4 regions of the Streptomyces sp. NPDC058457 genome follow, and region 1 is predicted to be linked to each of the others. Evidence: riboswitches for the same ligand, from Rfam matches in the RefSeq annotation. Region 1 holds a riboswitch; each other region holds the start of a gene.
What was found. Region 1 has a riboswitch for S-adenosylmethionine ahead of ACFWPS_RS30430 (ABC transporter substrate-binding protein). Riboswitches for the same ligand answer to the same signal wherever they lie in the genome.

Region 1 (7,352 bases):
CCGTCGTACACGAGGTCGCCGAGCAGGTCGGCGTGTGGCATGCCGGTGCTGAAACCGATCTGGAGCCGACCCCGGGACAGCACGTCGGCCAGCGCCAGGTCCTCGGCGAGCCGGAACGGGCTCTCGTAGCCGATCGGGATGACCGCGGTACCGAGCTCGATCCGCTCGGTCCGCTGCCCGGCCGCCGCGAGGAACACGGCCGCCGAGCCGACGCCGTGTTCGAGATGGCGCTGCCGGATCCAGGCACCGTCGTAGCCGAGCCGCTCGCCGTACTCGAACAGCCGGAGGGTCTCCTCCAGGCCCGGATAGGGGTCGTCGTCCGCGAAGTTGCCGGGCGTGAGAAAGGCCAGAGAGGTGATGGCGGGAGTGCTCATGCTGGTCCTTGACCGGTTGTGGTTGCCGTGGCGGGAGAGGGGACACGCCCGCCCGGGATCGCCGCCAGCAGCTCGCGGGTGTACGCGTGGCGGGGCTCGGAGAACAGCTCCTCGGGCGGGCCCGACTCGACGATCCGTCCGGCTTTCATGACGGCGACCTGGTGCGCGATCTGCCGTACGACGGCCAGGTCGTGGGAGATGAACAGGTACGCCACGCCGGTGTCCGCCTGCAACTCGGCGAGCAGGTCGAGGACTTGGGCCTGCACGGACACGTCGAGCGCGGAGACGGGTTCGTCGCACACCACGAGGTCGGGGGAGAGGGCGAGAGCACGCGCGATGGCCACGCGCTGGCGCTGTCCGCCGGACAGTTCCGCGGGGCGGCGTTCCAGGGTCGCTGCGGGCAGGGCCACCCGGTCGAGGAGTTCGCGGGCGCGGTCCAGCCGGGAGGCGCGGTCGCCGACCTTGAACGCCCGCAGCGGCTCGGTGATCACCTCGCCGATGGAGAGGCGCGGGTCGAGCGAGGCGTACGGGTTCTGGTAGACGAGCTGGGCGCGTCGGCGCAGCTGTCTGACCTCGGCGCCCTTGGCGGTGGTGACGTCGGTGCCGTCGAACAGCACCTGTCCGGAGGTCGCCTCGGCCAGCCGCAGCACCAGGCGGGCGGTGGTGGACTTGCCCGAGCCGGACTCCCCGACGAGGGCGAGGGTCCGGCCGCGCCGCACGGTGAGGCTGACGTCGTCGACCGCGCGCAGCGTCCGGGCCTCGCCGCCGGCGCGCGGCAGCCTGAACTCCTTGACCAGGTTGCGTGCCTCGACCAGGGGAGGCGCCGTATCGGCCGGGGCGGCGGAGACCCGGGCGGCCGGGACCGGGGTACGGGGGCGGGCCCTGGTCAGGCTCGGGGCGCTGGCCAGCAGCCGCCTGGTGTACTCGTGCCGGGGGTCGGCCAGGACGGCACGGGTCTCGCCGGCCTCGACCACCTTGCCCTGTGACATGACCACCAGCCGCTGGGCCCGGTCGGCGGCCACCCCGAGGTCGTGGGTGACGAGCAGGATCGCGGTGCCCGACTCCTCGGTGAGCTGCTGGAGATGGTCGAGGATCACCCGCTGGACGGTGACGTCGAGCGCGCTGGTCGGCTCGTCGGCGATGATCAGCTCGGGCTTCGCGGCGATCGCGACGGCGATCAGGGCCCGCTGCCGCATGCCGCCGGACAGCTCGTGCGGGTACTGCCGGGCCCGGACGGCCGCGTCGGGCAGCCCGGCCCGGTCGAGGACGGCGACCGCCTCGGCCGCCGCCGCCCGGCGGGTCGCCAGGCCGTGGATGCGCAGCACCTCGGCGACCTGTTCGCCGATCCGCTTGACCGGGTTGAGCGAGACCGTCGGATCCTGCGGGACCAGCCCGATCCGCGCGCCGCGCACGGTACGCAGCTCCGCCTCGGAAAGGGTGGACAGATCGTGCCGGCCGAAACGGACCGTGCCCGCGTCGATGGTGCCGTTCGCCGCCAGCAGCCGGGTGACGGCGTGTGCGGTGGTGCTCTTGCCGGAGCCGGACTCGCCGACCACGGCCGTCACCTGGCCGGGCCATACGTCGAGGTCCACGCCCCGTACGGCCGACACGGTGCCACCTCGGGTGCGGTACGACACGGACAGGCCGCGGATCTCCAGGAGTGGTGTGGTCACGTTCTCACCGTTCTCGCGTGTGTCACCGTTCTCGTGGACGTCGTGGACGTCGTGGACGTCGTGGACGTCGTGGACGTCGTGGACGTCGTGGACGTGGTGGGTCATCGCTGCCGCGCCCATTCGCCGTCCAGCGCCCGCGCGACGCGGTTGGCGGCCAGTACGGTCGCGGCGATCGCCAGCCCGGGCAGCGCGGTCAGCCACCAGGCGTTGGCCAGGTAGTTGCGGCCGTCGGAGATCAACGTCCCCCACTCCGGGGCGGGCGGCGGCGCGCCGTAGCCGAGAAAGCTCAGCGCCGACACGGCCAGGATCGAGGAGCCGAAGTCCAGGGTGGCGAGGACGATCACCGGTCCGGCGGCATTGGGCAGGACGTGCCGGCCGAGCACCGAGTACCAGCGGGCCCCGCAGGAGCGGGACGCCTCGACGAACACCGCCTGCCGCACCCGCAGCACCTCGGCCCGGGCCACCCGGGCGAACGAGGCGACGCTGGCGATGCCGACCGCGACGGCCACCTTCACCGTCCCGTACCCGAGCGCGGTGACCAGGGCCAGCGACAGGAACAGCGCGGGGATGGAGAGCAGGACGTCGACGAAGCGCATCAGCACGTCGTCCACCCAGCGGCCCACGAACCCGGCGACCACGCCGAGCAGACCACCGACCACGAACGCGACCAGGACCGCGATCAGCGTGGCCTTGAGGGAGAGCTGGGCGCCGTGGACCACGCGGGAGAAGACGTCGCGGCCGAGTTCGTCCGTGCCGAACCAGTGACTGCCGCTCGGACCGCGGAAGTTGTCGGACGGCACCCCCTTCAGCGGGTCCTGCGAGGTGAACAGATCCGGCCAGAAGGCGGCCAGCACCACCAGCACGATGACGACGGCGGACAGCAGCAGACCGGGACGGCGCAGCAGGAAGCGGAGCACCCGGCGGATCCCGGCGGGCGGGACGGGATCCGCCGGGGACCCGTTCCCGACCGGCCGGGCGACGCCCAGGGCCGCCTCGGACTGGTCGTCGACAAGGCTCTGACTCACGCGAAGCCCGCCTTTCTCTCCGAGGCCACCACGATCCGCGGGTCCAGCAGCGGATAGACGAGGTCGACGAGCAGGTTCGTCACCACGAAGATCAGCGCGCCGAACACCACCACCCCCTGGACCAGAGGGATGTCCTGCACGGTGACCGCCGCCGCGGTCACCCGGCCCAGACCGTCTCGGGAGAACACCGTCTCCACGACCACCGAACCGGCGATCAGCTGCCCGACCAGCAGCCCCACGACCGTCAGCGCCGGCAGCGAGGCGTTGCGCAGCGCATGCCGCAGATGCACCCGCCACCGGCCGGCGCCCTTGGCCCGCGCGGTCTCCGCATAGGCCTGGTCCAGCGCGGTCAGCAGGCTCTTGGCCAGCACCTGGGCGACCTGCGCGCCGGTCGGTATCGCCAGCGTGAGGGCCGGCAGCACCAGCCCGCGCAGTCCGTCGTTGCCGAACGCAGGGAACCAGTGCAGCTTGAACGAGAACGCCTCGACGAGCAGCAGCCCCACCCAGAACGTCGGGACCGACACCCCCAACGGGGGCAGCGACAGCAGCAGTTGCCGCAACCACCGCCGAGAGGTGTACGTCGCCACCACCGCGAGCCCGCCACCGAGGACCACGGCAAGGAGCAGCGCGGCACCGGTCAGCTGGAGGGTCTGCGGCAGCGCGTCGGCCAGGGTGGAGGTCACCGGGCGGCCGGTGGAGACCGCGTCGCCGAAGTCCCCGCGCACCGCCCGGCCCAGATACTCGGCGTACTGCACCAGCACCGGCTTGTCGAAGCCGTACTCGTGCCGCAGCTTTGCGAGTTGGGCCGGATCGACCTGCCCCGTGTCCAACCCGGCACCGGCCATCGCGGAGACCGGGTCACCGGGCAGGAAGTCCAGCACCAGGAACGACACCGTGTACGCCGCCCACAGCACCCCGACCGCCTGTGCCAGCCGTTTGATCACATAGCGGCGCATCCGCTAGCCGATCCAGGTGTCGTGCAGCTGGATGCGGCTGCCGGAGTCGAACGTGAGGTCGTGCACCTTGTTCGAGACACCCAGCTGGGTCTGGAGCTCCACCACCGGCACGTTGTACGCGTTCCGCACGATCAGCTGCTGCGCCTCGGTGACCAACTGCCTGCGCTTCGCGGTGTCCGTGGTCGCGGCCTGCGCGGACAGCGCCGTGTCCAGCGAACTGGCGGGCAGGTGGTAGAAGTTGGCCAACTGGGTGGAGAAGGAGCTGCGCAGGATGTCCGGGTCGGCGCGGGTCGTGTTCGCCCACACCACGTCGAAGTCGCCGGACTGGAGGGTGGTGGCGAACTGGGTGACCGGGAGCTGCTTGAGCACCACGTCGATCCCGACGGCCTTCAGCTGCTGCTGGACCAGCTCCAGGGCGGGCTGGTTGGTGGCCGCGTTGGGGAACCAGCTGATGGTCAGGCTCAGCTTCTTGCCGTCCTTGGCGCGGACGCCGTCACTGCCGTCCTTCCAACCCGCCTCGTCCAGCAGGGACTTGGCCTTGGCCGCGTCGAAGGCGAGGTCCGTGGAGAGGTCGGTGTAGTCGGGGGTGGTGTGCGCCAGGACGCTGGTCGCCGGCTGGGTGCCGGTCGGGAAGACGGTGTCGGCGATCTGCTTCCGGTCGACGGCGGCCAGGATCGCCTGGCGTACCTTCGCGTCCTTCAGCAGGGGCCGCGAGTTGTTGAGCCCCAGGCCGAACACCACACCGGGGTTGGCCCGGCTCTGGAGGGTGACCTGGCCGCCCTTGAGCGCCGCCTCGTTCGCCTTGCCGACGCTGCTGATGGCGTCCACCTGCCCGGACTGGAGACTGCCGGCCCGCACCCCCGCCTCGGGCACCACCTTGAACACCAGCTTGTCCAGGTAGGCCTCGCCCTTCTTCGACCAGAGCGAGGAGCCCCAGTCGTACCCGGTCCGCTTGTCCAGGGCGATCGACTGGTTCTGCACGTACTGCTTGAGCACGAACGGCCCGGACCCGACCACTCCGTCGCTGCACTTCTGCTGCGGGCTCCGCTTGACGCTCGCCGAGGACTCGATGCCCAGCGAGTGGGTCGAAGTCGCCTGCAGGAACTGTGCGTTGGGCTGCTTGAAGGCCACCTTGACGGTGAGCGGGTCGACCACGGTGGTGCTCTTGACGCCGCTCAGATAGCCCTCGGCGAGGGTGCCCAGGGCGCCGAGCTCCGGCACCGCGTCGAAGTTGTCCTTGACCACCTGCGCGGTCAGCTTCGAGCCGTCGCTGAAGGTGACGCCGGACCGCAGGTGGAACGTGAACGTCGTCGCGTCGGCGCTGATGTCCCAGCTCTTGGCGAGCCACGGCACGATCTTGCCGGTCCTGGGGTCCTGGTCGGTCAGGGAGTCCACGATCTGGCGCACCGAGTAGATGGTGTCGTTGCTGGCGACCTGCTGCGGATCCACGCAGCCGGCGTCGGAGCCCACCGCGAAGGTCAGGGTGCCGCCGGACTTCGCCGGGCCGCTTCCGCCGCCGGAGGCGTCGTCGCCCGAACCGCACGCGGTCAGCAGGACGCTGGTGGTCAGGAGCGCGGCCAGGGGCGCCCATCGGGAGGGTCTGAAATCCGGAAGTGCTGTCACGGAGGGAGTTCTCCTACTCGTGTCACCAAGGCACGGGGTGCCGGGCTACGGGCGCGAGGCACGGCCGCGCAGGGGCGTGCGGCCCCGGCCGGATCTGCCCCGGCCGGGGAAGCGCTGTGCAGAGACGAGGGGTGGCTGGCGGACGGCACCGAGAAGTGGTGCCGAGGGGAAGGACGGCGCGAAGGGGCCTGCGCCGGTGACGGAGGTCAGCCGGCGGCGGGCGGGCTCGTCAGGCCCGACAGAAGCTGCTGGTCGAGCGCTTCAGATCGATGTGGCGCCGGCGCGAGAGCCTGGAGTACGCCGTGGCGTCGGTGGGGGAGACAGCCGGGTCATCGCTGTGCCGCATGCCGCTCCTCCCCGTCTCCGGCCCCGTCACGGGGCCGCGCGCTTGCGGGAGTCGTCGGTGATCCCGCCGGGCTTTCACCTGGAGCACCCCACCGCGTGGAGGGTTGCCGGTCAGCGAGCCAGGGCTTGACGCTGACACTCAATGCCGTTGGCGATCGTACGGATCGGTTTTGTCGTACGTCAATGCCCCAGCCTGGCGCCCCTTTTGAGAACAGGGAGCCGTCTCACGTGCCGGGACGCCTGGTGGACGCACCCTGTGCCGTGTGCTTTGATCCGGCCATGGAGACCGCAGGTCAGGCACGGAGCATGCTGCTCGACCCGTTCTGGGCGGGCCGCCGCGCCGACCAGTTCGACCAGACCTGTCGCTGACCACTCGCTCCTTTCAGCTCCTTTCAGCTCTCTTCGGCTTCCTTCAGCCCTTTCCCAGCCCGCGTACCGCCGCGCCCACGCGCCGCCGCGTACCCCCGGCCCCCCCGTACCGCCCGGTCGGAAAGAGAGGCATGGACGTCAACAGCACTACTTCGACAGGGGTGTTCGCCGCGCTGCGGGTCCGTGACTACCGGATCTACTGGAGCACGGGCCTGGTGTCCAACATCGGCAGCGCCATGCAGGGTGTCGCGCTGGACTGGTTCGTCCTGACGCTCACCCACAGCGGAACCGCGCTCGGCTGGGTCGCCGGGCTCCAGTTCGCCCCCGTGCTGCTGTTCGGCCTGTGGGGCGGGGTCGTCGCCGACCGGTACGACCGCCGGACCCTGCTGCTGTGGACCCAGACGCTGTACGCGGTCCAGGCGCTGCTCCTGACGGGCATCGTGTTCTCCGGCCATGCCGCGCTGTGGCTGCTGTACGTCCTGTCCTTCGCGTTGGGCTGCGTGTTCACGGTGGAGAACCCGGCACGCCTGTCCTTCGTCACGGAACTGGTCGGCCGGGCTCTGATCCCGAAGGCGGCGGGCCTGAACATCCTGTCCCTGAACGCCGCGCGCCTGATCGGTCCGGCGATCGCCGGTGTGCTGATCGGGGCGATCGGAACCGGGTGGGTCTTCGCCCTGAACGCCGTGTCCTTCACCGTGGTCCTCGCGGGGCTGCTGTCGATCCGGCCGAGGGCGGGGGAGACGCGCGCCGTCTCCCGGCCGCCGTGGACAGGGGCGGGCGCCGAGGGGCTGCGCTATGTGGCGGCCCGGCCCGAACTCGTCGGCGTGTTCACCATCTTCGGCCTGGTCGCCACCTTCGCGGTCAACTTCCCGACCACGCTGACCCTGTTCGCCGGGCGCGTCTTCGACGTCGGCTCCCGGGGACTCGGCCTCATGAACACCGCACTGGCCGTCGGCACCGTCGCCGGGACGATCGCCGCGACGCGCG
Region 2 (7,352 bases), on a different contig from region 1:
GCACGTCCACCGGCTCGGGCGGGCGGTCGCCGGTGAGCGCGAAGTCCGAGGTGAGGTGGACCAGTTGATGGCGGTCGCGGGAGTCCAGCGCCATGCGGAACTCGTACTGGCCCGCCGGGGGCAGGATGATCCGGCCCGGTACGAAGTCGGGGTCCCGGGTCCATACGGCCCTCGCGGTCTCCTGCCGCAGCCTGGTGTGCCAGAGGGCGATGCGCTCCTGCGGCTGAGCCGGGCCGAGCGCGGTGGTGTGCGTCCAGCGCGCGTCCTGGGTCGGCGACAGCAGCAGCCGGTACGGCAGTTCGATGCCGGTGCGCGGGTCGGCGGGGTCGGCGAAGGGGTTCTGCGGGCCCGGCGGTGGCTGGGGCGGGCCGGCCTGCGGAGGCTGTCGTGGGCCGGCCCGCGGTGGCTGTGGCCGGCCGGAGTGCGCCGGCGGCAGTGGGGCGGGGTGTGGCGCGCCGACGGGACCGGCCACCGCGGCCAGCGCGGTCTCCGCGCCGTACCGCGCGGTGAGTTCGGCCAGTGCGCGGACCGCCCGCAGGACGTGCTCGGCGCTCCGGCCCGCGAGTGCCTCGGCGAGCCGGGCGGTGGCGGCGGGCGCGGCCGGTGCCACCGCGGCGTCGACCACGCGCAACGGCAGGGTACGCATCGCGGTCAGCAGGCCGGTGACGGAGTAGTCGATCCGGTCCTGTGCACCGACGACGAAGACCAGGGCGCTGCGCCCGGCGATCCGCGCGAGCACGGGCGGGGCGGGGTGGGGTTCACCCGCTCCCGGTTCGCCCTCGGCCGGCAGCCCGGGGGCGGCCTCGAAGAACGCCTGCTCGGTGAGGTGCTGCGGGCCGAAGTCGACCACCAGCAGGCCCTCGACCGCCGGATCGGCTCGCTGGAGTGTTCGCCTGCCGAACGGGGAGGCGTCCAGGCGCAACCCCGGGAAGCTGAATCTCAGATCCAGCAGATCGTCCGTACGTAACAGCCTGATGGGTGCTGGAGTGGGATTCGTTGAGGTCACCAGCCGCTCCTGCCCAGGTGAAGAGAGCCCGCCCCGGGCGATGACCGTAGCCTCGGTCCGACATGTAGATCAATGTGCAAATTCACCCGCAAGGGTGATCGTGTGGCGATGTGCACCCGGATGAGTGAATGATGTTCATGGGTCTTGGCATCGCCAGGTGACGCGACCGGAATGCAAAGGTTGCGGTGTCCGGTACAGCCCCGCACCCCCCGCCCGGACGTAGCGTGAGCCCGTCACCGTATGCCCGCCCCGCAGCAGCACCGGGAGTCCCAGATGGCCCGCTCCGAAGCCCGCGTCCCCACCGACCGCCCCGCCCGCTACGCCAAGCAGCTCGCCTCGCATCTCGGCCGCCGCTCGCAGACCAGCTGGGACGAGGAGACCGGCACCGGCGGCATCGTCTTCCAGAACGGCACCGGCACCCTCACCGCGACCGAGGGCGCCCTGCTGCTCACCGTGGAGACGGACCCCGAGAACCTCGAGCTCCTGGAGAGTGTGGTCGGCCGGCACCTGGTCCGCTTCGGCACCCGTGACGAACTCGTCGTCGCATGGCACCGCGACAACGGGGAGCAGGGCACCACCCAGAGCAACCCCGAGGACCCGATGCCCCACTGAGCCCGGCCGGAGACCGGTCTAGTCGAACTGGCTCGGCAGGGGTGCCGGGGTCTTGCCGGACAGCACGTCCTTGAGGCGCTGGGCGCCGTTCTGTACGGCCAGGGCGGTGCTGTCGTGGTCGACGCCGGCCAGGCCGCCGTTGGTGACCGCCGCCCCGGAGGCGCCGACGCGCATCGCCGCGACGTCCAGGGTGGTGGTGGCGGGCTGTCCGTTGGAGGTGCCCTGGACGGTCACCGTGAGCGCCGCCAGTGCGTCGGCCACCTTGGGCGGTTCCTTGTACTCGACGACCTGCACGGTCCGCCGGCTGCCGTCCGAACCGGTGGCCGTGAACTGGTTGCACTTCTCCGGGAGGCTCTTCAGCCAGTCGATGGTGGCGTCCATCTTGGCCTGGCCGTAGTCCCCGACCTGGTACAGCATCCGGGAGTTGTCCGCGGTGAAGCCGCGCAGCCCGGAGGCGCCGGTGGCGCGGCCCAGCAGGGTGTCGGAGTAGAGGCTGTCCAGCAGCCGCTGGCAGTCGGCGGCGTCGGCCTTGCCGCTGAGGAAGTCGGCGACGTCGACCTTGCCGACCAGCATCTGGTTGCGCCAGGTGGCGGCATCACTTGCCAGCTGCCAGTCGTCCTCGATGTCGGCCGGCGTGATCAGCGCGGCCTGTGCTCCGGCGCCGGTGAGGGCGGGGGTGCGCGACGGGTCCGGGGAGCGCTCGGCGGCGGGGGAGACGGCCGCGGCCTCGGGGGAGCCGCTGCCGTCCGAACATGCCGCGGTGGCGAACAGGGTCCCCGCCGTCAGGGCCGTGGCGAGAACACGCGCGGGTCGGGACGGACGGTTCATCGCGACTGCCTCCTCGGGAACGCGGTAGGTCCCTCCACGCCACCACCGCCCGTGAGCGCCGACCACTCGCACGTGCCATTCGGGTGAGCCTCAGGATCCGGCCGCCGCGACCCGTACCCGTCGGCTGCCGCAGCGCGGGCACACCGCGTCCGTGAGCGGCGACGGTACGGCCCGGCCGGCCTCGTCCACGTACTCCAGGGTGCTCTGCAGCTCGGGGTCGGCGACCGGGTCGGTGAAGAACACCGCCTGGAAGGTGGCCTCCCAGGCGTGGCCGCACCGCCCGCAGTGGAACGCGAAGGTCTCGGGCACGGCGCCGGGGACGGGTCCGGGACCCGGGGGCTCGGTCATCGGTTCCGGCTCCTGTCACTCGGCCTCCGCCACCCAGCGCACCGCCCCTCCCGGCGGGCGGCAAGTCGGGGCCGGGTGTCTCAGGCGTGGACGCCCCCTTGACGCCGGGCGGAGGCCGATCGACACTCCAGATGGGAATCCTAGTGAAAAGGTAGGGAAAGATGGGTCGCCTGCGCACGCTCACCGGCAGACACCGCCGCGAGAGCCCCGCGCCCTGGGCCGGTCCCCTGCTCACCTCCCGCCGCCACATCGACCTGCTACGGGTGTGCGGCGCCACCGGCCGCAGAGGCTGAGCGCCCGATCCCGGCCGCACGGGCCGGGAGTCCACCAGCCTGGACCCACCAGGGCGCACCGGAACCCACTCGGATCCCACTGAACCCACCGACGAACGCTTCCGCCGCGCGTACGCCCGCGCGCCCGCCCCCGGGGAGACGCATGTCCATCGCTCCACTCGCCGCCCTGCCCTCCGTCCGTACCGCCGCCGCCTTCCGGGGCCGCATCGGCCGGGACGCGCGCAGCGGCCACTACGCCGTGCCGCGCCGCTACCGGCTCCACCTCTCCACCGCCTGTCCGGACGGCCTGCGCATCGCCGTCGGCCACAGCCTGCTGGCCCTGGACGACTGTTGTCCGGTCACCTTCCTGCCCGCGGTCCCGGACTGTCCCGACGGCAGCCATCCGGCGCTGCGCCCGCTGTACGAGGCCAGCGCCCACCGCTACTCGGGACCGGCACTTGCGCCGGTGTTCAGCGACGACTGGTCCGGCCGTATCGTCAGCACCCACAGCCGGGACATCCTGCGCGACCTGGACCGGCACTTCGGCGACGGCGTCGCCCGGCTCTACCCGTGCGGTGCCGAGGCCGAGATCGAGGCCGTCGAGCGGCTGTGCGCCGAGGACATCGAGCAGGCCGCACAGCGGGCCGGCCGCGAGGGCGGCGACCCGGAGGCGCTGGCGGTGCTGCTCGCCGCCCTGGACGGTCTGGAGCGCCGGCTGACCGGCGTGGAGTTCCTGGTCGGCGGGCAACTCACCGCCGCGGACATCGAGTTGTGGGTGACCCTGGTGCAACTCGACACCGTGCACCGCAACCACCTGGACGCCGCCGCCGTGCACGCCATCGCCGGTCACCCGGTGCTGTGGGCCTACGCCCGGCGGCTGGCCGCCCACCCGGCCTTCGGCGCCCACCTCGACCTCGACGGCATCGCCCGCCGCCACCACGGCCGTTGCCAGGGCCTGGAGGCCGCCGGCGCGGCCGTCCAGATCCTGGACTGGGCGGGCCACGCGGCGGACGCACCCGGCGTTCCGCGCAGGTGAGAGCGGCCCGAACCGTTTCGCCAGTCGGACAGGCGTTGACATTCGTTCGGGCAACTGCGTTACTTACGGACCAGAACGGTCATGAGTGTCAGCGTCAAGCCCTGGCTTGCTGACCGGCAACCCTCGCATCGCGGTGGGGTGCCCCAGGTGACGACCGGACCGACGACGTTTCGGCAAGCGACGATTCGGTAAGCGCGAGGCCCCCGGGGCCGGCTCGACAGTGACAGGTGACGGACATGTACGCAGCTTCCAGGACGGCCCAGCGCCGCGCCGTGGGCTGCGTACGCCCGTACCCGAGCCCGCTCGTCGCCGACCGTGCCGTCGACCTGCTCCGTGTCAACAGCGCCCTGTGTAGCGCGTGTACCGCACCGGGCTGTGCCCGCTGTCGGGTCTGACCAGGCCTTTTAGCCGGTTTCCCGCAGCTCAGCACCCCAGCGTCCCCGTCGAAACACCGGCCGCCCGGTGTGCCGCCGTCCGCCCAGCCCCGTGCCCCGCGCGCCTCCGCGCATCGTGCCGTGCCCGAACACGGCACGGTGCGCGGCCCCCGCCGCGGGACACGTGGGTGTCCGACTCCGCCGGAGCCCGCCATGAGTGAACCCCCAGGCGCCACGATCGCTGCCCCCGAGGCGCCCCCCGCAGCCGACGAGCCGTCAAAACCCCTGGCCGCACAGCGAGTTCTGCCGCTGCGCAGGCCGGGCCGGTGGATCGCCACCGCCGTCGTCCTGGTCCTCGTCGTCCAGTTCGCCCACGGACTGGTGACCAACCCGTTCTACCAGTGGGACCGTTTCGGCTACTGGTTCCTGCGGCCGACCATCCTCGACGGACTGGTCATCACCCTCGAAGTCGCCGCCTACAGCGCGGTGTTGGGCCTCCTCGGCGGCATCCTGCTCGCCCTGGCCCGGCTCTCGAAGAGCCCGGTGCTGCGCGCGGTCAGCTGGACCTACGTGTGGGCGCTGCGCTCCATCCCGCTCATCGTGGTCCTGCTCTTCCTCTACAACTTCAGCGCCCTGTACAAGACGTTGAGCATCGGCGTCCCCTTCGGACCGGCCTTCTTCTCCTTCGACGAGTCGAAGCTCGCCACCGACATGGTGGTCGCCGTCATCGGCCTCAGCCTCAACGAGGCCGCCTACGCGGCCGAGGTGGTCCGCGGCGGCATCCTCTCCGTGGACCAGGGCCAGCACGAGGCGGCCGCCGCGCTCGGCCTGCCCAAGGGCTACCAGTTCCGGAAGATCGTGTTCCCGCAGGCGCTCAGGTCGATCACCCCGAACTACGTCAACCAGCTGATCGGCCTGATCAAGAGCACCTCGCTGGTCTTCTACGTCTCGCTGCTCGACCTCTTCGGATCCGCGCAGAGCATGGGCTCCACCTACCCCGGGGACATCGTGCCGCTGCTCCTGGTGGTGACCGTCTGGTACCTGATCCTGACCAGCATCGTCTCTGTCGTCCAGTTCTACGTCGAGCGGTACTACGCCCGCGGCGCCACCCGCACGCTGCCGCCGACCCCCTTGCAGAAACTGCGCACCGGCCTCACCGACCTGCGCGCCCGTATCCGCCGGGAGGCCGCGGTATGACCATCACCGACAGCGTGGAGACGGCCCCCGCCGCCCTGGAGATATCCGGCGTCCACAAGTGGTACGGCACCCACCGCGTCCTCGACGGCATCGACCTGACCATCCGCCCCGGCGAGGTCACCGTCATCCTCGGCCCGTCCGGCTCCGGCAAGTCCACTCTCCTGAGGGTCATCAACCACCTGGAGAAGCCCGAGATCGGCCATGTCAGCATCAACGGCGAGCCGATCGGCGTGAAGCGGCAGGGCGACCGGCTGAAGGAGCTGAGCGAGCGCGCCATCCTGGCCCAGCGCGGCCGGATCGGCTTCGTCTTCCAGAACTTCAACCTCTTCCCGCACCTGACCGTGCTGGACAACGTGGCCGCCGCCCCGGTCGCCACCGGAAAGCTCACCAAGCCCGAGGCCCAGGCCCTGGCCAAGGAACTCCTGGAACGGGTCGGCCTCGGCGAACGCGTCGGCGCCTATCCCCGCCAGCTCTCCGGCGGCCAGCAGCAGCGGGTGGCCATCGCCCGCGCCCTCGCCCTGCGCCCCGGTGTGATCCTCTTCGACGAGCCGACCTCCGCCCTGGACCCCGAACTCGTCGGTGAGGTCCTCGCCGTCATCAAGGACCTGGCGACCAGCGGCACCACCCTCGTCATCGTCACCCACGAGATCGGCTTCGCCCGCGAGATCGCCGACCGTGTCGTCTTCATCGACGGCGGCCGGATCGTCGAGCAGGGCCCGCCCTCCCAGGTGCTCGACAAGCCGCAGCACGAGCGGACCAGGGACTTCCTCAGCAAGGTCCTCTGAACCGCCGTACCCACAGATCTCCCCCCACGTCTCTCTCATCTCATCCAGTCACAAAGGACGACCATGCCTGCCCACTTCACCCGACGCAGCCTGATACGCGGCATCACCGCGGCGACCGCGGTCGCCTCCCTCGCCACCGGGCTCGCCGCCTGCGGGGGCGACAGCGACGCGGCCACCACCACCTCCGCCGCGAAGACCGGCGAGGTCGTCGTAGGACAGGTCTCCAACGGCGCCGCCACCCAGACCACGATCAAGGTCTCCGAGGTCAAGTCCATCAGCGCCGAACTGCCCGACTCCGTCAGGAAGAGCGGCAAGCTCGTCATCGGCGAGGGCGCCCTGCCCGCCGGGTTCCCGCCCCTGGCCTACGTCGGCAGCGACCAGAAGACCCTCACCGGCTCCGAGCCCGACCTCGGCCGCCTGGTCGCCGCGGTCTTCGGCCTCAAGCCCGAGATCCAGAACGCCACCTGGGAGAACATGTTCGTCGGCATCGACAGCGGCAAGGTCGACGTGGCCTTCTCCAACGTCACCGACACCGAGGAGCGCAAGAAGAAGTACGAGTTCGCCTCCTACCGGCAGGACAACCTCGCCTTCACCGTCCCGAAGAAGAGCACCTGGAACTTCGACGGCGACTACGAGAACCTCGCCGGCAAGACCGTCTCCGTGAGCGCCGGCACCAACCAGGAGAAGATCCTCCTGGAGTGGAAGAAGAAGCTGGAGAGCGAGGGCAAGAAGCTCACCGTCAAGTACTTCCAGGACAGCAACAGCGTCTACCTGGCCCTGTCCAGCGGCAAGATCGACGCCTACCTCGGCCCCAACCCCGGCATCGCGTACCACAACAAGCAGACCGAGAACACGCCCAACGCCACCCGCACCGCGGGCACCTACTCCGGCGCG
Region 3 (7,352 bases), on a different contig from region 1:
AGACAGCCCCGCTGCCCGCACGGACAGGGGGCACCCTGCGGTCGTACGACGATGTGGCCGATCTCGCCCGCGAAGCCGTGCGCGCCCGGCTCCACCCGGCCGTCCAGGCCGAAGCCGCCCGCGATGCCGGTGCCGAGGGCCACGAAGAAGAAGCGGTCCGCGCCCCGGCCCGCGCCGAGCCGGCCCTCCGCCAGGGCGCCGGTGCGCACGTCGTGGCCGAGGGCGACCGGGATGCCGAGGCGGTCGGCGAGCAGGGCGCGCAGCGGGACGTCGCGCCAGCCGAGGTTGGCCGCGTAGACCGCGAGGCCGGCCTGCTCGTCCACTATCCCCGGGACGGCGAGACCGGCCGCCGACGCCGGCTCGCCGAGCTGCTGCTCGCCGTACGCCCGCAGCTCGGCCGCGAAGTCGAGGATGGCGGCGACGACGGCGTCGGGGCCGCGGCCCCGGCCGGTCGCGCGGCGGTCCTGGTGGAGCAGCTCGCCGTCCGGGCCGACCAGCGCGGCCTTCATTCCGGTGCCGCCCACGTCCAGGGCGATGACATGTCTCACGGGAACAGTGTGGCCCGCCGACCCACAAGAGGTCTAGTCCACTTGCGTGGTGTAGACCTTATAGGTCAGACATATTGAACGGCGAGACAGTTGGACAGGGGCAGTAGACGTGCGGCGGCGTAGGGCAGGAATGATCGCGGTGGTGTCCGCAACGGGCATGACAGCGGTTCTCGGTGGGTGCGGGACGACGGGATCCTCGGACGTCACCCTCAGACTCGTCGCCGCCGACTACGGGGACTCCGCCGCCAACAGCTCCCAGAAGTACTGGGACAAGCTGGTCAAGGCCTACGAGGCCCAGCACTCCGGCGTGAAGGTCGACGTCACCGTCTACTCGTGGAACGACGTCGACCGCAAGGTCAAGGACATGGTCGCCGCCGGCCAGGCCCCCGACCTGGCGCAGATCGGCTCGTACGCCGACTACGCTGCCGCCGGCAAGCTGTACGAGGCCGGTGACCTGCTCTCCATCCCGGTCCAGGCCGACTTCCCGTCCCAGCTCGCCGAGGCGGGCCAGTGGAACCACGCGCAGTACGGCATACCCTTCGCCGCGTCCACGCGCGTCCTCTTCTACAACAAGACCCTCTTCTCCGAGGCCGGCATCACCACCGCGCCCACCACCTGGAGCGAGCTCGCGGCCGACGCGAAGGCGCTCAGGGCGGACGGCGTGAAGTACCCGTACGCCCTGCCGCTCGGTCCCGAGGAGGCGCAGGCGGAGACCATGCAGTGGCTGCTCAGCGGCGGCAGCGGCTACACCGACGACACCGGCACGTACACGATCGACTCCTCGCAGAACATCGACACCCTCACCTGGCTCAAGGACGAGCTGGTCGGCAAGGGCCTGACGGGCCCGGTGGCCCCCGGCAAGCTGAACCGCGCGACCGCGTTCGCCGCGTTCGCCGACGGCCAGGTCGGCATGCTCAACGGCCACCCCACGCTCATCGAGCAGGCCGAGAAGAAGGGCGTGAAGTTCGGCATGGTCCCGATGCCCGCCCGGGCCGGCCAGAGCACCACCACCGCGTCCATGGGCGTCGCCGACTGGATGGCGGCGTTCAGGCAGAACGGCCACGCCGACCAGGTGGGCGACTTCCTCAACTACGTCTACAGCGAGAAGAACGTCCTCGCCTTCTCCCGCGAGTACGGCTTGCTGCCCGTCACCACGTCCGCGTCCCAGACGATGACCGACTCCACGCAGACCCAGGACAAGCAGCTGCGCCCCTTCCTGGAGCAGCTGCCCACCTCGGAGCTCTACCCCGCGGGCAAGACCTCCTGGGCCGCCATCAGCGCCGACATCAAGAAGCAGATCGGTACGGTGGTGAGCCCGACCGGCAACCCGACCGGCGTCCTCACCCGGCTCCAGGCCGAGGCGGCGACGGCCGACAGCCGTACGGCCGGGACCGGCTGAGCGCTACGGTTCTCGCCATGGACCGGCAAGAACTGGGCGAGCGCGAGCAGGCCGTCCTCGCCCTCGAACGCCGGGGCTTCCCCAGCCCCGGCGCGAAGGAACGCGCGATACGCGAGGAGCTGGACCTGGCGCCGGTGCGCTACTACCAGCTCCTGAACGCCCTGCTGGACGACGAGCGGGCACTGGCCCACGATCCGGTGACGGTGAACAGGCTGCGGAGGGTTCGGGACGCGCGCCGCTCGGAACGCTGAGCCGGGGATCTGCGCCCCCGCCGCCCCTACCCGTCCCGTCCTCCAGGGGGCTGCGCCCCCTTCGACCCCCCCCGTTCACGTGGAGACGGATCTGCGGGCCGGTGGGGGCTTGTCGCGCAGTTCCTCCCCCAGCCTTCGGCCGGGGGTACCCCCAGCGCCCCTTACGGGGCGCTGCTGTACGGGGCGCTGTGCGGGGCGTTGCTCGGATAGTGTCGGCCCATGGGAACCCACATCACGGAACCCCTCCCGACGCCGCGTACCCCGGCCGGTCGTGACGGCCTCGCCGCACTCCTCGCGCAGCCCCGCACGGCCCTCGTCGGCCTCGACTTCGACGGCACGCTCGCGCCGATCGTCGCCGACCCCGAGCAGGCCCGTGCCCACCCGGACGCCGTACCGGTGCTGGCCGCGCTCGCCCCGAAGGTGGCCGCCGTCGCCGTCGTCACCGGGCGCCCGGCCGAGGTGGCCGTCCGCTACGGCGGCTTCGCCGGCGTGCCCGGTCTGGAACACCTCGTCGTCCTCGGCCACTACGGCGCCGAACGCTGGGACGCGGCGACCGGCGAGATCACCGCACCGCCTCCGCACCCCGGCATCGCCGCCGTCCGCGCCGAACTCCCGGCCGTCCTCGACCGCGCCGGAGCCTCACAGGGCACCTGGATCGAGGAGAAGGGCCGGGCGATCGCGGTCCACACCCGCCGCGCCGCCGACCCCCAGGCCACCTTCGAGACCCTCCGAGCCCCCCTCACCGACCTGGCCACCCAGCACGCCCTGATCGTCGAACCGGGCCGTCTGGTCCTGGAACTCCGCCCCCCGGGCATGGACAAGGGCGTGGCCCTCCGCGAGTACGCCCGCCACATCTCGGCCGCCTCGATCCTCTACGCGGGCGACGACCTGGGCGACATCCCCGCCTTCGCCGCCATCGAAAAACTCCGCGAGGAGGGCGTCCCGGGCCTGTTGGTATGCAGCGGCAGCACAGAGGTGACAGAACTGGCGGACCGCGCGGACGTGGTGGCGGAGGGTCCGGAGGGAGTAGTACGCCTGCTGAGAAGCCTGGCCGCCCTGAGCGCCTCATGACTTGTAGCGCCCGTGACTCAAGCGCCCCTTCAGGGGCGCTGGGGGTACCCCCGGCCGAAGGCTGGGGGAGGAACCGCGCGCCAAGCCCCCACCGGCCCGCAGCTACGCCTCTACCCGCCCAACGCCTCAAGCTGCTCAAGAAACCACCGCGCCGGAGGCAACGCCGTAGCCGCCTCGGCCAGCCTCTTGCAGCGCTCCGCCCGCTCCTCCGCCGGCATGGCCAGCGCCCGCGCCAACGCCTCCGCCGTCCCCCCGATGTCGTAAGGGTTCACGACGACCGCGTCCTCGCCCAACTCCTCGTACGCCCCCGCCTCCCGCGACAGGACCAGGACACACCCCTCGTCCGACACCACGGGAATCTCCTTCGCCACCAGGTTCATGCCGTCCCGGATCGGGTTCACCAGGGCCACGTCGGCCAGCCGGTACGCCGCCAGCGACCGTGCGAAGTCGTCCTTGACGTGCAGCACCACCGGCGTCCAACCCGCCGTCCCGTAGGCCGAGTTGATCTCGTCCGCGACCCGCTGCACCTCCGCCGTGTAGTCGCGGTAGACGGACAGGTCCTGCCGCGACGGGTACGCGAACGCGACATGCACCACCCGTTCCCGCCACTCGGGGTGGTCGTCGAGCAGCTGCCGGTACGCCAGCAGCCCCCGCACGATGTTCTTCGACAGCTCCGTCCGGTCGACGCGGACGACGGTCTTCCGCCCGTCGCCGCCGATCTCCTCGCGCAGCGCCCGCATCCGCTCGTCCACGTCCGGCTCGTGCGACCGCTTCCGCAGGAAGTCCGCGTCGGCCCCCAGCCCGTGCACCCCGATCCGGGTCCCGCCGGACGACGGATCGGCGGCCGGGATCCCCGGGCCCAGCACCGTATGACAGCAGTCGACGAACGCGTCCGCCCACCGCCGCGTCAGGAACGCCGCGTGGTCGGCGCCCAGGATCCCGCTCAGCAGCTCCGCCGCGATGTCGTCGGGGAGGAGCCGGAAGTAGTCCGGCGGCGCCCAGGGGGTGTGGGAGAAGTGGCCGATCCGCAGGTCGGGGCGGAGGCGACGGAGCATGCGGGGGGCGAGGGCCAGGTGGTAGTCCTGGATGACCACCACCGCACCCTCGGCCGCCTCCTGCGCCAGCGCTTCCGCGAAGGCGCGGTTGTAGGCCTGGTACGAACCCCACTGCCGCCGGAACTCCGCGTCGAAGACGGGCTCCAGCGGGGTCTGGTAGAGCATGTGGTGGACGAACCAGAGGACCGAGTTCGCGATGCCGTTGTACGCGTCGGAGAACACGTCCGCGTCGATGTCGAGCATCCGGACCTGCTGCCCGCCGGTGTCCCCGGCCGGCAGCCGGCCGCCCGCGGCCCGCCGCACCGCCTCCCGGTCGCCGTCGCCCAGCGCCGCGCACACCCACACCGCGTTCGCGTCCGGCCCGATCGCCGACAGTCCCGAGACCAGTCCGCCACCGCCCCGTCTGGCGTGCAGCGAACCGTCCTCGCGCAGGTCGTAAGAGACCGGGCCGCGGTTGGACGCGACCAGCACCTCGGCACCGCCGGTGGAAGCCATGGGGGAAGTCACACGCGTCAACCTAGCCCGGCCCGTAAACGCTCAAACGTACGGCCGGGCCCGACGCGCCGCCGTATACGGCCGTACGACGAAGTCACGCCACCTTGCGCTCGGCGTACTCGGCGATCTCCACCATCGGCGGCCGTTCCTCCGTGTCCACCGAGTAGGTGCGCGGTTCGAAGCCGTCCTCGCCCCGTTCGAACTGGGTGAGGGAGGGGCGGATCAGGTGGCCGCGGGCCAGCCGCAGCTGGGCCGTGCGGTAGATCGCGGCGGACATCCGGCCGAGGGCCTGGCCGTCCTGGTGGCGGTGTTTGCGGACGCCGACGTCGACCTGCGCCAGCGCGTTGAGCCCCACCAGGTGCAGGGCGTCGACCAGCATGCCCAGCTCCACGCCGTAGCCGACCGGGAAGGGCAGCTGTTCGAGGAGCGAGCGGCGGGCCGCGTACTCGCCGCCCAGCGGCTGCACGAATCCGGCCAGCTGCGGCCAGTGCATGTTCAGCAGCGGGCGGGCCATCAGCTCGGTGACCCGGCCGCCCTGCCCGGCGGCGCCGCCGAGCGGGCGGTCGTACATCGCCTTGACCAGGTCCACGTCCGGGTCGGTGAGGAGAGGGCCGACGATGCCGGTGACGAAGTCGGAGGAGAAGTCGCGCAGGTCGGCGTCGATGAAGCAGACGACGTCCCCGGTGGTGACCAGGAGGGAGCGCCAGAGGACCTCGCCCTTGCCGGGGACGGTCGGGATGCGGGGCAGGATCTCGTCGCGGTGCACGACGCGGGCGCCGGCCGCCGCGGCGACGGCCGCCGTGCGGTCGGTGGAGCCGGAGTCGACGACCACGATCTCGTCGACGAGCGGCACCTGCTGCATGAGGTCGTGGCGGATGATCGCGACGATGTCGCCGACGGTCTCCTCCTCGTTGAGCGCGGGCAGCACGACGCTGACCGTCTGCCCGGAGGACCGTTTCGCGGCCATGATCCGGTGCAGCGGACGATCGGTTACGGACCAGGAGCGGGTGGCCAGCCAGCGCTCGACTTCTTCCAGCACGGTCAGCGGCTCCTCACTGTCACGGTCACACGGCGAGGTGTGATCCATCTCGCGGTTCGGACGACTCACTCAACTGTCCTGGCCTTCGGTTACAGTCTTGAACAACGCCGATGACCATCGCATGTCCTGGGGTCACCCGGTGTTGACAACCACATACCGCTCATCCAGAGGGGCAGAGGGAAACGGCCCGTTGAAGCCCCGGCAACCCTCCAGTCGGTTACTCGTAGATCGCCGATCAGTGTCGATCGCTCGCGAGGCTCCCGGCTAGGGAAGGTGCCAAATCCGTCTCACGGCGAAATGCGTCGTGAGGAAGATGAGGAGAAAGGGCCTCGCCTCACATGGCTGTGCAGACTGTTGCAAGCGCCACCGATTCCACCGTAGACCTCGGCCCCGCCGCCGCCCTGAGCTGCCGCGAGTGCGGTCACCGGGTGCCGCTCGGCCCGTTGTTCGCCTGCGAGGAGTGTTTCGGCCCGCTGGAGATCGCGTACGACTTCTCGGCCTACGACACCGAGGAGCTCCGCAAGCAGATCGAAGCGGGTCCCGCGAACATCTGGCGCTACGCGCCGCTGCTGCCCGTCCCCGCGGACGTGGCGACCAAGCCGAACATCAACCCCGGCTGGACCAAGCTCGTCAAGGCCGACAACCTGGCCCGCGAGCTCGGGGTGACCGGCGGGCTGTACGTGAAGGACGACTCCGGCAACCCGACGCACTCCTTCAAGGACCGCGTCGTCGCCCAGGCCGTCGAGGCCGCCCGCGCCTTCGGCTACACCACCCTCTCCTGCTCCTCCACCGGCAACCTGGCCGGCGCGGTCGGTGCCGCCGCCGCCCGGGCCGGCTTCCGCTCCTGCGTGTTCATCCCGCACGACCTGGAGCAGGGCAAGATCGTCATGGCCGCGATCTACGGCGGCGAGCTCGTCGGCATCGAGGGCAACTACGACGACGTGAACCGTTTCTGCTCCGAGCTGATCGGCGACCCGGCCGGCGAGGGCTGGGGCTTCGTCAACGTCAACCTGCGGCCGTACTACGCGGAGGGCTCCAAGACCCTGGCGTACGAGATCTGCGAGCAGCTCGGCTGGCAGATCCCGGACCAGCTGGTCATCCCGATCGCCTCCGGCTCGCAGCTCACGAAGATCGACAAGGGTCTGCAGGAGCTGATCAAGCTCGGACTCGTCGAGGACAAGCCGTACAAGATCTTCGGTGCCCAGGCCGAGGGATGCTCGCCGGTGTCGGTGGCCTACAAGGAGGGCCACGACGTGGTCCGTCCGCAGAAGCCGAACACCATCGCCAAGTCCCTCGCCATCGGCAACCCGGCCGACGGCCCGTACGTCCTCGACATCGCGCGGCGTACCGGCGGTGCCGTGGAGGACGTGAACGACGAGCAGGTCGTCGACGCGATCAAGCTGCTTGCGCGGACCGAGGGAATCTTCGCGGAAACCGCCGGCGGAGTGACGGTTGGAGTCACCAAGAAGCTCATTGAGAATGGGTTGATTGATC
Region 4 (7,352 bases), on a different contig from region 1:
CGACCTGATCGCCATGGTCCGGGTGAAGCAGCACGAGGACCTGGCCGAGGTCATCCCCGGCTCCATCAGCAAGATCCCCGGCGTGGAGGCCACGGACACGCACGTCGCGTTCCGCACGTACTCCCAGCACGACCTGGAAGCGGCGTTCGCGATCGGCCTGGACAGCTAGGCCCTGAGGGTGAGGACGGTGATGCCGTCGGCGGTCGCGACGTAGATCCGGCCGTCGCGGACGACCGGGCTCTGGGTCCCGGTCGACGCCCCGCCCTCGACGCGCTGCCGCCAGGTGCGCGCACCCCGGCGGTTCACGCCGAAGAGCGTCGAGCCCTGGCGTACGTAGAGGGTGTCGCCCGCGACCGTGGGATCGCTGTACTGGTTGCCCTCGCCGGAGAGCAGGAGGCTCCACGCCTTCGATCCGTCGGCGGGATCCAGGGCGAACAGCTCGTAGGAGCTGGCGGTGACCGCCAGACCGCCGAACGCCACGCTCGTGAAGTAACGGCCGCCGCCCGGCAGCTCGTTGCCCGACTTGTGCCAGAGCTCCTTGCCCGCCCGGCTGATGCCGTGCAGCATCTGCTCGCCGCCCGACCCGACCACCAGGACGTCCCCGACCTGCGTGGGCCGGCCGGTGTCGCTGCCGGCGGCCGTCGCCCACAGCCGCTTGCCGCTCTTCGCGTCCAGGGCCAGTACCTGGTCCCCGAACGTGCCGACGTAGACCATCCCGTCCGCGACCATGGGCTCGCTGGTGGGCGCCGGCCCGGTCGCCGTGCGCCAGGCCTCGCTGCCGTCGGGGGCGTACGCGCGCACTCCGCCGGCCTCCGACGTGGGGCCGTACGACACCAGGACCAGGTCGCCCGCGGCCACCGGAATCTGGCTGTTCCCGGCGACCGGCGCGGTCCAGCGCACCCGGCCGTCCCGGTCGAGCGCGCAGAGTTTCGTGGCGCCCTCCCGGTTGTCGTACAGCAGGCAGTACACGCCGTCGGCGGTGGCGAGCGGGGGCAGGACCGGGCCGCCCAGCGCGGTGTGCCAGACGGCACCTCCGTTCAGGTCCACGGCGTGCAGCGAGCCGTCCGCTCCGCCGACGTACACCAGGTCCCCGTCGGGCGACACCGCCGCACACGGCCCGCGCTGCCCGCCGAGTCCCTGGACCTGGTACTGCCAGCCCACCCCGGGCGGGCCCGACGAGACCGTGCCGCCCTTCGCTCCCCCCACCGACCGGCCCGTGCTCCCCGAGGAGCCCCGCGACCACAGCCACCCGCCGACGCCCCCGCCCGCCACGACCGCCGTACCGCCCGTCAGGGCGGCCAGCAGCCGTCGCCGGGAGGGTGCGGCGGGGTCCGGCGTGGCCGCGGGAGCGTCCGTGACCGTCACCGGAGCCATGTACTCGACCCGGCTGTCCCGCTCCCCCGAGCCGTGCTCCGGCATCCAGCGCGCACCACTGTCCGCGGTGCCGGGCTCCGTCGGGGGCCCGCCGGTGTACCACCCCGCCCGCAGCCCCTCGCGCAGGCTGCCCGCCGTGTGCTCCGCCGCCGCGACCACGTCCGCGGGCGTCGGCCGGGTGCCGGGGTCGTCCCGCAGACACGCCTCCACCAGCGGCAGCTGGTCCTTCGGTACGGCGGACAGGTCGACGTCCCCGGTCAGGATCCGCAGCAGGACGACCGAGTCCTGTCCCTCGCCGAAGGGCTCCCGCCCGCCGGCGGCGTAGGCGAGGACCGCGCCCAGCGAGAAGACGTCACTGGCCGGCCCCACGTGGGCGCCGTTGCGGATCTGCTCGGGCGAGACATAGCCGACCGACCCGACGATCACCCCGGTCCGGGTCAGCGCCGTCCCTTCCAGGGCCCGGACGATCCCGAAGTCGATGACCCTGGGGCCGTCCGGCGCCAGCAGGATGTTGGAGGGCTTCAGGTCCCGGTGCACCAGCCCCTTGGCGTGGATCGCGGCCAGCGCCTCGCCGAGCGCGGCCGCGAGCAGTCGTGCCGCGTCGCCGGACAGCGGGCCGCCGTCGAGGATCGCGTCCCGCAGGTTGGGCCCGTCCACGTACTCGGTGGCCATCCACGGCCGTACGGCCTCGGTGTCCGCGTCCACGACCCGCGCGGTGTACGTGCCCGCCCCGCCGACGGTCTGCGCGGCCCGCACCTCGTGCCGGAACCGGGCCCGGAAGGTGCGGTCCTCCGCGTGCTCGGCGCGCACCACCTTCACCGCGAGCCGCAACCCGCCCCGCGCCTCGGCGAGATAGACCTCACCCATGCCTCCGGATCCGAGTCTGCCCCGGACCTCGTAGGGACCGATGGTCCGCGGGTCGCTCTCCCGCAGCTCCTGCACCCCGTGCTCCCCCTGCCCTCCGTACAGCTGCTGAGGGGAGCGTATACGCGCGGCTGGACGTCAGTCCGTCAGACGGCCGGTACGCAGCGGCCTTCCTCCGTACGGTAGTTCCACTTCGCGCCATCGCGGACCAGCTCCTTGACGGCGGTCACGAACCGTTCGACGTGCTCGTCCGGCGTCCCCGCGCCGAAGCTCACCCGGATGGCGTTGAGGGACTTCTCGCCCGGTGCCGCCTCCGGCGCCCCGCACTCGCCCTGGGTCTGGGGGTCGGAGCCCAGCAGCGTCCTGACCAGGGGGTGGGCGCAGAAGAGGCCGTCGCGGACGCCGATGCCGTACTCGGCGGAGAGGGCGGCGGCGAAGTGGGAGCTGTTCCAGCCGTCCACCACGAAGCTGATCACTCCGACGCGCGGGGCGTCGTCGCCGAAGAGGGAGAGGACCCGGACCTCGGGAACCTCGGCCAGTCCCGCCCGCACCTTCTCGATCAGGTGCTGCTCGCGGGCGACGAGCGTGTCGAAGCCGGCCTCGGTGAGTGCCTTGCAGGCGGAGGCGATGGAGTAGGCGCCGATGACGTTCGGGGAGCCCGCCTCGTGCCGCGCCGCGCTCTCGTGCCACTCCACGGCCACTCCCCCGTCCTCGCGCCGGGTGACCTTGCGGCTGGCGCCGCCGCCCGCGAGGTAGGGCTCGGCCGCCTGGAGCCAGTCGGCGCGGCCGGCCAGGACGCCGGAGCCGAAGGGGGCGTACAGCTTGTGGCCGGAGAAGGCGACCCAGTCGACGTCCAGGTCCCGGACGGACACGGGGTGGTGCGGGGCCAGCTGGGCGGCGTCCAGGACGATCCGGGCGCCGTGCGCGTGCGCGGCGGCCGCCAGCTCGCGGACCGGCCACAGCTCGCCGGTGACGTTGGAGGCGCCGGTGACGCAGACCAGGGCCGGGCCGTACCCCTCCTTGTCGGACACAGTGCGGTCGGCGAGGGCGCGCTCCAGGGTCTCGACGGCCTGCCGCGGGGTGCGGGGCGCGTTGAGGTAGGTGACCCGGGCGTCCTTCCAGGGGAGCAGGCTCGCGTGGTGCTCGGTCTCGAAGACGAAGACCTGGCAGTCGGCGGGGACGGCGGCGGCGAGCAGGTTGAGGGAGTCGGTGGTGGAGCGGGTGAAGATCAGCTGGTCGTCGGGGCGGCAGTCGAGGAACTCGGCGACGGTCTTCCGGGCGTTCTCGAAGAGGTCGGTGGAGAGCTGGGAGAGGTAGCCGGCGCCCCGGTGGACGCTGCCGTAGTAGGGGGCGTACGCCGCCACGTCGTCCCAGACCCGCTGCAGGGCCGGGGCGCTGGCGGCGTAGTCGAGGGCGGCGTAGGCGACCTCGCCGCCGGTGACCAGCGGGACGGTGACATCCCTGCCCAGAACGGGCAGCTGGGCACAGAGAGGCTGGGCGGAGGCAACGGTGGAGACGGACATGGCGGAACTCCCGTGAGAGGCAAGGCGAAATCGCCGTGCGAGCGCGCGGACGACCGCGGCTCCAGCACGGAGAAAAAGGAAAAGGGGATGCGGAGGCGGGGCTCTGCGGCCCTATCGCATTCGCTTGCTCACGGAAGACTCCTCGACGACCAGGACCCCTGGTGTACGAGGGGTCCGCGCTTGCCGTAGACCTCACTGCCTACAGCCTGGTCTTCACCCGGGGCACCCCGCCACGGACGGAGGGTTGCCGGACAGTCGGCCGGGGCCTCATGACTGTCACTCATGACCTGGGAAGAAACGTAAGTGAAGTGATCGCCGACGCGCAACTCCTGTCCGGATGACGGGACAGGGACGGGGGCCGACGCCGACTCGGCACCGCCGGGACGGCCGTGTGTGGTTGCTCGCCGTTGCGGCGGAGAAACATGACCGACCAGCGGAAGAGGCTGGTGGGGGACGCGGCGGAAACAGGGAGCGCCGACGGTTCCCGAGCGAGACGGCCGCGCACTTGAAGAACGGCCGTGCCCGAGCGGAACGGCCGCGCCCGCGGCCGTGCCCGAGCGGAACGGCCGTCCCCGCGGCCGCGCCCGAGCGGAACGCGGCCGTGTCCGAGCGGAATGGACGCGTCGTGCAGAGCAGCAGTGCCCGTGGAGCATCGGGCACCGCCGCTCACGTTCTTCTCCGCCGCAACGGCGGTCGGCCTGTGGAACATCAGGCACCGCCGCTCACGTTCTTCTCCGCCACAACGGCGGTCGGCCACGACGGCGTGGTCCGGCGGTGCCGTACCACGCCCCAGCCCCCTGACCGCGCCGCCCCTACCTGTTCGTCGCCGCCGCCCAGCGCTCCAGCGCCCGCTTGGCGGCGCCCGAGTCGATCGAGTCCGCCGCCTTGGCCATGCCCGTGCGGAGCTGTTCGGCCAGCGTCCCCGTGCCGGGGTCCAGGGCCACCAGGGCCGCCGCCGAATTGAGCAGCACCGCGTCCCGTACCGGCCCCTGCTCGCCGTCCAGCAGCCTGCGGGCGACCTCCGCGTTGTACGACGGGTCGCCGCCCCGCAGCGCCTCCACGGGGACCAGGCCGATGCCCGCGTCACGGGGATCGAAGGTCTCCTCCGTGACCTTGCCGTCGCGGACGATCCAGACGTGGGACGTGGCGGTCGTCGTCAGCTCGTCGAGGCCGTCGTCGCCGCGGAAGACCAGGGAGGAGTTGCCGCGCTCCGCGAAGACGGCCGCGACCACCGGGGCCATGCGCGGGTCCGCGACGCCGACCGCCTGGGACCGGACCTTCGCGGGGTTGGTCAGCGGGCCGAGGATGTTGAAGACCGTGCGGATGCCCAGCTGGCCGCGTGCGGCGCCCGCATGGCGCAGCGCCGGGTGGAACTTGATGGCGAAGCAGAAGGTGATGCCGGCTTCCTCGGCGACCTCGGCGACCCGCTGCGGGGTCAGGTCGAGGTTGACGCCCAGCTTCTCCAGGACGTCCGAGGCCCCGGACGCGGAGGAGGCCGCGCGGTTGCCGTGCTTGACGACCTTCGCCCCGGTGCCGGCCACCACCAGCGCCGACATCGTGGAGATGTTCACCGTCTTCGCGCCGTCACCGCCGGTGCCGACGATGTCGACGGTGCGGCCCGGCACCTCGATGACGTTGGCGTGCTCGTACATCGTGCGGACGAGGCCGTTGATCTCCTCGACCGTCTCGCCCTTGGCGCGCAGGGCGACGACGAAGCCCGCGATCTGGGCGTCGGTCGCCTGGCCGCGCATGATCTGGTCCATCGCCCAGGCCGTCGCGTCGGCGTTCTGGTCCTGGCCGTACAGCAGCGCGTTCAGTACCTCGGGCCAGGAACGGCCCGCCGCGGTGTCGCCTCCAGCGGGGGTCACAGCGCTCATAAGGCCGCTCCTGATCGTCGTACACGAAATGAAGGTCTCATGGCCTACCCTATCCAGCTCCGGGCACCGCGAAGGGCCCCCGTCCGGTGTACGGACGGGGGCCCTTCGGCTGTGGCGTGGCGACGCGGTGGATCAGTGGTGGCCGTGGCCGCTCGTGATCTCCTTGTACTCCTCTACGGTCGGCTTCGGGATCTGGTTGTCCTCGCCGTAGTAGGCGTTGCTCAGCTTGGCGCGGAGCTTCTCGGACCCCTTGATCTTGCGTTCGACACCGTTCTCGTCGACCGCCGGGCCGACCTGGGCCGGCTCGTACTGGTGGTGCGCCGTGAGGGTGTGCAGCTGCTCCTGCGAGAGCGGCTCGTGGACCTCGATGAACTCACCGTGCGGCAGCCGCTTGATGATGCCGGTCTCGCGGCCGTGCAGCACCTTCTCGCGGTCCCGGCGCTGCAGGCCGAGGCAGATGCGCTTGGTCACGATGAACGCGATCACCGGTCCGGCGAAGAAGAAGATCCGGACGAACCAGGTCACGTCGTTGATCGACAGATGGAAGTGGGTGGCGATGAGGTCGTTGCCACCACCGATCAGGCCGATCATGTACACGGTCACCCAGGCGACACCGAACCCGGTACGGGTCGGGGCGTTGCGCGGGCGGTCCAGGATGTGGTGCTCGCTCTTGTCTCCGGTGACCCAGGACTCGATGAACGGGTAGAGCGCGATCGCGCCCAGCACCAGCCCGAACAGGACCAGCGGGATGAACACGCCCAGGACCAGGGTGTGGCCCCAGAAGTTGATCTCCCAGCCGGGCATGTACCGGATCAGACCCTCGGCGAAGCCCATGTACCAGTCGGGCTGGGCGCCGGTGGACACCTGGTCCGGACGGTAGGGGCCCATGGCCCAGATCGGGTTGATCTGGGTGGTCGCCGCGATGGCCGCGATGACACCGAAGACCAGGAAGAAGAAGCCTCCGGCCTTGGCCATGTAGACCGGCAGCAGCGGCATGCCGACGACGTTCTTCTCGGTCTTTCCGGGACCCGCGAACTGCGTGTGCTTGTGGTAGAAGACCAGGATCAGGTGGCCCACCACCAGGCCGAGCATGATGCCCGGCAGCAGCAGGATGTGGATCGAGTAGAACCGCGCCACGAAGTCGTGGCCGGGGAACTGCCCGCCGAAGAGGAAGAAGGAGATGTACGTGCCGACGATCGGCATCGACAGGATGGCGCCCTCGGTGAAGCGGACACCCGTGCCGGAGAGCAGGTCGTCCGGGAGCGAGTAACCGGTGAAGCCGGTGAACATGCCCAGGACGAACAGCAGGAAGCCGAACAGCCAGTTGATCTCACGCGGCTTGCGGAACGCGCCCGTGAAGAACACGCGCATCATGTGCACGAACATGCCGGCGAGGAAGATCAGCGCGGCCCAGTGGTGGATCTGCCGGATGAGCAGACCACCGCGCACGTCGAAGGAGATGTGCAGGGTCGAGTTGAACGCCTCGGACATCAGCTGTCCCTGGAGCGGGACGTAGCTGCCGTGGTACACCACCTCGTTCATCGACGGGTGGAAGAACAGCGTCAGGTACACACCCGTGAGGATGATGATGATGAAGCTGTACAGGCACACTTCGCCCAACATGAACGACCAGTGGTCGGGGAAGATCTTGCGCATGTTGGACTTGGCCAGGGAGTAGATCCCGAGCCGTCCGTCGGCCCAGTCGGCGACACGC

Region 2: it holds a riboswitch for S-adenosylmethionine, as region 1 does, so the genes downstream of both, ACFWPS_RS28080 (amino acid ABC transporter permease) here and ACFWPS_RS30430 (ABC transporter substrate-binding protein) in region 1, are expected to answer to the same signal.
Region 3: it holds a riboswitch for S-adenosylmethionine, as region 1 does, so the genes downstream of both, thrC (threonine synthase) here and ACFWPS_RS30430 (ABC transporter substrate-binding protein) in region 1, are expected to answer to the same signal.
Region 4: it holds a riboswitch for S-adenosylmethionine, as region 1 does, so the genes downstream of both, ACFWPS_RS38910 (aminotransferase class V-fold PLP-dependent enzyme) here and ACFWPS_RS30430 (ABC transporter substrate-binding protein) in region 1, are expected to answer to the same signal.

What each region holds. Positions count from the first base shown of each region.
Region 1 is NZ_JBHXLU010000046.1:23,442-30,793, forward strand. It holds gene ACFWPS_RS30410 (LLM class flavin-dependent oxidoreductase) at 1-374, opposite strand, end outside; gene ACFWPS_RS30415 (dipeptide ABC transporter ATP-binding protein) at 371-2,152, opposite strand; gene ACFWPS_RS30420 (ABC transporter permease) at 2,149-3,072, opposite strand; gene ACFWPS_RS30425 (ABC transporter permease) at 3,069-4,028, opposite strand; gene ACFWPS_RS30430 (ABC transporter substrate-binding protein) at 4,032-5,651, opposite strand; SAM riboswitch class IV at 6,031-6,143, opposite strand; gene ACFWPS_RS30435 (MFS transporter) at 6,497-7,352, shown strand, end outside.
Region 2 is NZ_JBHXLU010000040.1:20,723-28,074, forward strand. It holds gene ACFWPS_RS28050 (hypothetical protein) at 1-1,006, opposite strand, end outside; gene ACFWPS_RS28055 (DUF2218 domain-containing protein) at 1,280-1,618, shown strand; gene ACFWPS_RS28060 (hypothetical protein) at 1,637-2,446, opposite strand; gene ACFWPS_RS28065 (hypothetical protein) at 2,537-2,794, opposite strand; gene ACFWPS_RS28070 (hypothetical protein) at 2,956-3,087, shown strand; gene ACFWPS_RS28075 (glutathione S-transferase C-terminal domain-containing protein) at 3,230-4,102, shown strand; SAM riboswitch class IV at 4,180-4,303, shown strand; gene ACFWPS_RS28080 (amino acid ABC transporter permease) at 4,690-5,673, shown strand; gene ACFWPS_RS28085 (amino acid ABC transporter ATP-binding protein) at 5,670-6,458, shown strand; gene ACFWPS_RS28090 (ABC transporter substrate-binding protein) at 6,522-7,352, shown strand, end outside.
Region 3 is NZ_JBHXLU010000003.1:178,788-186,139, forward strand. It holds gene ACFWPS_RS04385 (ROK family protein) at 1-548, opposite strand, end outside; gene ACFWPS_RS04390 (extracellular solute-binding protein) at 679-1,947, shown strand; gene ACFWPS_RS04395 (DUF3263 domain-containing protein) at 1,965-2,198, shown strand; gene otsB (trehalose-phosphatase) at 2,418-3,269, shown strand; gene ACFWPS_RS04405 (trehalose-6-phosphate synthase) at 3,380-4,819, opposite strand; gene ACFWPS_RS04410 (glucosyl-3-phosphoglycerate synthase) at 4,914-5,858, opposite strand; SAM riboswitch class I at 6,016-6,178, shown strand; gene thrC (threonine synthase) at 6,197-7,352, shown strand, end outside.
Region 4 is NZ_JBHXLU010000071.1:4,698-12,049, reverse strand. It holds gene ACFWPS_RS38920 (Lrp/AsnC family transcriptional regulator) at 1-169, shown strand, start outside; gene ACFWPS_RS38915 (PQQ-binding-like beta-propeller repeat protein) at 166-2,316, opposite strand; gene ACFWPS_RS38910 (aminotransferase class V-fold PLP-dependent enzyme) at 2,385-3,761, opposite strand; SAM riboswitch class IV at 3,933-4,049, opposite strand; gene trpD (anthranilate phosphoribosyltransferase) at 4,574-5,638, opposite strand; gene ACFWPS_RS38900 (cytochrome bc complex cytochrome b subunit) at 5,771-7,352, opposite strand, start outside.